DNA from 2 places in the Morganella morganii genome. Region 2 is predicted to be linked to the other one. Evidence: predicted binding sites of a transcription regulator. Region 2 holds the regulator's gene; the other holds the start of a gene.

Region 1 (3,328 bases), 1.1 Mb from region 2:
CGATTCAGTCAAACACGGGCCGCTGGAAGTTCTGCTGACCATGACAGAAGAAGCCGGGATGGACGGCGCATTCGGTCTTCAGCCGGGCTGGTTACAGGCTGATATCCTGATCAACACCGACTCGGAAGAAGAAGGTGAAATTTACATGGGTTGTGCAGGCGGTATTGACGTCACCACAACACTTGCGCTGAGCCGTGAAGCCGTTCCGGCCGGTTACAGCACCTTCACCCTGACCCTCAAAGGTCTCAAAGGCGGCCACTCCGGCGGCGATATTCATCTGGGCCTCGGCAATGCCAACAAATTACTGGCCCGTTTCCTGGCCGGTCACGCCACAGAACTCGGCGCGCGTCTGGTTGATTTTCAGGGCGGCACACTGCGCAACGCGATTCCGCGCGAAGGCCACATCACTCTGGCAGTACCGGCAGATAAAGCCGCACAGCTGAAATCGCTGGCACAGACCTTTGAAGCGCTGCTCAGAGAAGAGCTTGCGCAGAAAGAGAAAAACCTGGTTGTCACCCTGGAAGCTGCAACCGCTGCTCAGGGCGCTCTGACCGCTGATGTGCAGTCCCGCTTTATCAATATGCTCAATGTGATGCCGAACGGCGTGATCCGCATGAGTGACGTGGTTCCGGGCGTGGTCGAAACCTCACTGAACGTGGGTGTGGTGAAAATGAGTGACGACCGTGTGCAGATTATCTGTCTGGTACGTTCCCTGATTGAATCCGGCAAATCTTCTGTGGTCAGCATGCTGACCTCGCTGGCGGCACTGTCCGGTGCGGATATTGTTGCCGAAGGCGGCTATCCGGGCTGGCAGCCGGATGCAGACTCTCCGGTCATGCATCTGGTCAGCGAAACCTATCAGCAGCTGTTTGACAAAACCCCGAACATCATGGTGATCCACGCCGGTCTTGAGTGCGGTTTATTCAAAAAACCGTATCCGGACATGGACATGGTCTCCATCGGGCCGACCATCACCGGAGCGCACTCCCCTGATGAACAAGTACATATCAAGAGTGTCGGGCAGTACTGGCAGTTACTGACCGCTATCTTAAAAGCGATCCCTGAAAAAGCGTAATCGCCTTATTCAGCTCAGCGGCGGGATAATTATCCCGCCGTTTTTATATGTGATTCAGAACCCGAGCAGCAACTGCCGCTCAAGCTGCGGATCCCGCAGTGTTACATGCAGCCCCACCAGCCGTACGCCGCGCCCTTCCCGGCGGCTCTCCCAGGCCAGTTCCGCCGTTTTCAGCAAATCCGCTTTATCCAGCACCTGATGGACATGTTCCTGTGTGGTCTGCTGAAAGTCCGCAAACTTCAGTTTAATGCCCTGACGGGCGATCCGCAGATCCGGTGACACCTTTGTCAGACGACGCTCCAGCTCCGGAAACAGCTCATCAATAATCGTCTGACACTCATCCCACGAGGCAATATCTTCCGCCAGTGTCCGCTCGACACCGACAGATTTCCGTTCCCTGTCCGGACAAACCGGCCGCTCATCGCTACCGTGACTGCGCTGCCAGATGATCTGCCCGAACTTTCCGAACTGTTTCAGCAGCGATATCTGATCATAATTCTGCACATCCCGGCAGGTCTCCAGACCGAGATCAGCCAGTCGCTTTGCTGTCACCTTTCCCACACCGGGAATTTTACGCAGTGGCAGTGACAACACAAAATCCGTCACCTGCTCCGGCGTGATAATGTACTGCCCGTCGGGTTTATTCAGATCAGACGCAATTTTGGCAAGGAATTTCACCGGTGCCACACCGGCAGATGCGGTCAGCCCCAGCTCGGTAAAAATGGTTTTGCGGATCTCTTCCGCCATCAGTGTGGCTGAACCCCGGCACTGCGGGCTGTCCGTCACATCAAGATAAGCTTCATCCAGTGACAGCGGCTCAATCAGTGAAGTATAACGGGCGAAAATCGCATGCAGGTGGCGGGAGGTGGTTTTATACAGCTCCATCCGCCCAGGGATCACTTTCAGATGCGGACACAGCAGCAGTGCTTTTGCCGTTGACATCGCGCTGTGCACCCCGAAGCGCCGCGCCGGATAATTGGCGGTCGCAATCACACCGCGCCGGTCGGAACTGCCGCCGATAGCCAGCGGGATATCGCGCAGACGGGGATCGTCACGCATTTCAATCGCCGCATAAAAGCAATCCATATCAATATGAATTATTTTACGCATCCGCCTCTCCTGCTCACCAACAATACTGTTTAAATATACAGTTAAAATCAATGCAATTCAAATCGGTTAATTTGCTTATTATTCACCAAATCAATCAGTGGGCTGAAATTTGCAGGTTTGTACTTTTTTTCTGTGATTACATCCGGTTGTCATGTTACTCCGCTACAACAGCGTGACATCACACCTGGTCTCATTCTTTCTGACGGACGGATTATGAAAAAAATACTATCAGCCCTTTTCCTGAGTGGCATTGTTATGACAACCCATGCAGCACCGCAGATTATTGCCCATCGCGCCGCCACGGCGGACGCCCCTGAAAATACCCTTTATGCCATCGATAAGGCGCTGAGTAACAAAGCCGATGCCATCTGGATCACCCTTCAGCTCTCAAAGGACAACCAGGTAGTGTTATACCGCCCGTCTGATCTGAAATCCCTGACCGACAAAACCGGTCCGGTTTCCGGTTACAGCGCCGCAGAACTGGCACAAACCGATGCAGCCCGGGATTATAATCAGAAAAATAAAACCCATATCAAGGCTTCTGTTCCGGCACTGGATGCCGTCCTGAGCCGTTACCCGGATACTTTTTTCTACCTCGATATCAAATCTCCGGACGCCTCACCGGCGGTTTTTGCACAACAGCTGGATTCAGTACTGACCCGTCATAACGCCAAAAACCGTGTCCGCGTCTATTCAACCGGTCAGGATTATCTGGCTGCCCTGCCGCCGTCAATCCCCGTTTTTGAAAGCCGTGATACCACCCGTAATGCACTGGCCGGCAGCCTGATCACACACACCTGTGACCTGGCAGATAATCCGCAGCCGCGCTGGTATGGCTTTGAACTGCACCGTAACGTGGATGTGGTTGAAACCTTCACATTGGGTGAAGCACGCTCTCCGGTTGTGCTGACCTGGGATAAAACCGCAATGGATTGTTTTCGTAAAAATAATCAAAACCATGTTGTTCTGTTCGGTATAAAAACACCCGCCGATTTACAACTGGCGACAGAATTGGGTGCAGATGGCGTGATGGTCGATTCGCTGCTCAATATGAAAATAAAATAATTAATCAAGGTATTATTACTTGGTAATTTTACCCGCCTGAAAAATAAGAGTGAGATTTAACAGATGATGAATATCACT
Region 2 (3,328 bases):
CTCACGGAGTGAATGATCCGCATAAACGGTCAGCGGTACCGGCAGCCCGAACGGACAGACTCCCCCGACCGGATGGCCGGTGAAATGCACCACTTCCTCTGCATTCAGCATTTTGGCCTTGCAGCCGAACTGTGTTTTGAATTTTTTATTATCCAGCCGGGCGTCCCCTGCCATCACAATCAGAATCGCGCTGTCATCCGTCAGCTTAAAAGAGAGTGTTTTGCAGATCTGACCGGGGCGGACACCATGAACTTCTGCTGCCTGAGTGACAGTGGCAGTCGGCTGTGTGGTCTCAATAATCGTAACATCCGGGGCATGCGTGCCGAACCAGGCACGAACCGTTTCGATACTCATTCAGGACTCCGTTTTATTATCATGTGCTTTTTATGTGTTTGCACCAACAGCTCACCATAATTTGCCCTGAATTGGCAGCCCTTTTTTGACAAAATAGCGCGGATACCGGTTATTCTGCCGGAATTCATGTTAGAGTGGGCTGTTCATATATTTATTGATTAGCGGAAGGTGATGTCATGCAATCTGTTGATATTCAGACTTTATTAAAAAAAGCAGAAGTACTGTGTCTGTCACGCAGTGTGCGCATGACGTCTCAGCGAAAGTCGATTCTGCAGCTGATTGCCGGCCAGCCCGGAGCCATCAGTGCTTATGAGCTGCTGGATCTGCTGCGCGAAACCGAGCCGCAGGCAAAACCGCCGACAATCTACCGCGGTCTGGAATTTCTGCTGGAGCAGGGATTTATCCACAAAATTGAGTCCACCAACAGCTTTGTGATGTGTCCGCATTTTGATAAACCCAGCCATACTTCAGTACTGTTTATCTGCGATCGCTGTAACAGTGTGACAGAGCGGGACGGAGAGGCGATTGATTCACAAATCACTCAGTTGGCGGATGCCGCGCAATTTCATATCCGCCACAGTGTGATTGAGGCGCACGGATACTGCCGCCCTTGTTATGATATTGAATCCTGCACCCGCAGAGATAAATGCCTGCATGACCATGAACATGACGAACCGCGTAAACGCGGACGCTGAAAAACAAAAACCACAGTGTCCGTCTCCGGCGTACTGTGGTTTTTAAGCGGATACCGTTTCAGGCGGCTGTCCCGGAAATCAGTGCCAGTCGTTATTACGGATCACACCCACTGCCAGACCTTCAACAGTAAAGTTCTGTTCCCGTAAATCCACCACGATCGGGCTGAATTCTTCGTTTTCAGCGTGCAGCTCAATCTTGCTGCCCACTTTCTTAAACCGTTTGACTGTCACTTCATCTTCGATACGGGCAACCACCACCTGGCCATTATGCACGTCCTGGGTTTTATGCACCGCGAGTAAGTCACCGTCCATAATACCGATATCTTTCATTGACATACCATTTACCCGCAGCAGAAAATCTGCACTTGGTTTAAACAGCATCGGGTCAATCTGATAACGGCTTTCTATATGTTCCTGTGCTAATAAAGGCTCACCTGCGGCCACACGGCCTATTAGTGGTAAACCTTCATCCTCTTCTTCTTCCAGAAGCAGACGGATCCCCCGGGAGGCCCCGGAGACAATCTCAATGACGCCTTTACGCGCCAGGGCTTTCAGGTGCTCTTCCGCCGCATTCGGAGAGCGAAAACCCAGGCGTGCCGCAATTTCTGCACGCGTCGGTGGCATGCCCGTCTGCGAAATATGGTCACGAACAAGGTCATAAACCTGTTGCTGCCGTGCCGTCAGTGCTTTCATTTCGCCCCCTGTTTGTTTATACAGTCAGACTGTGAGTATATACAGGTATTCCGGGATTGGGAACCATAACATGAGGAAAATACGTGTTACGCCGCAGGTTTCACAAAAAATCGTCTGTTAAAGACGCAGGAACCAGCTGGTAAACAGCATAATCCAGACAAACAGCCCCAGTAATGTGGCGATAAATACTGCGGCGGACCCCATATCTTTGGCCCGGCCGGACAGTTCATGATATTCCGTACCGATACGGTCAACCACAGCCTCAATAGCGCTGTTGATAAGCTCAATCACCACTACCAGCACCACAGAACCAATCAGCAGCACCCGTTCAACCGCCGTAAAAGAGAAAGCAAAGGCAATAATGACGGCCGGGATCAGCGCCAGCAATTCCTGACGGATAGCGGCTTCATTTTTCCATGCCGCAATGAGTCCTTTCTTTGAATAACCCGCCGCTTTAATTAATCGTATAAATCCGGTATTTTTTTTCATTTCTGTCACTGTAAATAATATGATTATCTGACTGATCGCCGCTATTTTTCCGCGATTTTATTGCTGCCGCAACACAGATCTGGCTCCGCCTTTCTGGTATGCTGAACGCGAATTGTCAACAAGAGGCTTCATACATTTATGTCACTTTGGCGTAAAATATACTATAACGTATTGAATTTACCATTAAAACTATTGGTAAAAAGCAAGCCGATCCCGACGGATCCGGTCAATGAGCTGGGGCTGGATACACAACGTCCGACACTCTATGTTCTTCCTTATCACTCTAAGGCGGACCTGCTGACACTGCGCCGTCAGTGTCTCGCACAGGGCATGCCGGATCCGCTGGAAGATAATGTCATCGGTAATACCACATTACCGGGCTATGTCTTTATCGATGACGGCCCGCGTGTGTTCCGTTATTACGCCCTGAATCCGCGTAAGGATTCCGTCCATATTTTCCACGCCTATCTGGATCTGCACCGCAATAATCCGGCGCTGGATATTCAGATGCTGCCGGTCTCTGTGATGTTCGGTCGTTCACCGGGCCGCGAGGGACACCACGGTGTGCCGCATCTGCGTCTGTTAAACGGGATCCAGAAATTTTTCGCCGTGCTCTGGCTGGGACGCGACAGTTTTGTCCGTTTCTCACAGCCGGTGTCCATGGGCGCAATGGCCTCTGAACACGGTACCGACACTATTATCGCTAATAAACTGGCCCGTGTCGCCCGTATTCACTTCTCGCGCCAGCGTATGGCCGCTATCGGCCCGAAACTGCCGGTGCGTCAGGAGTTGTTCAATAAGCTGCTGAAATCCAAAGCGATTGAAAAAGCCGTTGAAGATGAAGCGAAAGCCAAAAAAATCACCATTGAAAAAGCGCGTCAGAATGCCGTTTCCATGATGAACGAAGTGGCCGCTAACTTCACCTATGACGCTCTGCGCGTGGCTGATCGCGTTCTCGGCTGGACCTGGAACCGCCTCTATCAGGGACTGAATGTCCATAATGCGGAGCGGGTGCGCCAGCTGGCACAGGACGGCCATGAGATAGTGTATGTGCCCTGCCACCGCAGCCACATGGACTACCTGCTGCTCTCCTATGT

The links. The regulator LexA, encoded in region 2, represses DNA repair genes until DNA is damaged. The targets are predictions, from matches to a motif close to TNCTGTATGTACATACAGNA.
Region 1: dinB (DNA polymerase IV) is a predicted target of LexA. The motif match lies at 2,209-2,228, and genes of this name have one in related genera.

Annotation. Positions count from the first base shown of each region.
Region 1 covers NZ_CP069157.1:2,823,562-2,826,889, forward strand. The annotation lists gene pepD (beta-Ala-His dipeptidase) at 1-1,075, shown strand, start outside; gene dinB (DNA polymerase IV) at 1,130-2,185, opposite strand; gene JL661_RS13655 (glycerophosphodiester phosphodiesterase family protein) at 2,441-3,250, shown strand.
Region 2 covers NZ_CP069157.1:69,040-72,367, reverse strand. The annotation lists gene JL661_RS00305 (YbaK/EbsC family protein) at 1-354, opposite strand, end outside; gene zur (zinc uptake transcriptional repressor Zur) at 531-1,049, shown strand; gene lexA (transcriptional repressor LexA) at 1,128-1,742, opposite strand; gene JL661_RS00290 (diacylglycerol kinase) at 1,860-2,231, opposite strand; gene plsB (glycerol-3-phosphate 1-O-acyltransferase PlsB) at 2,370-3,328, shown strand, end outside.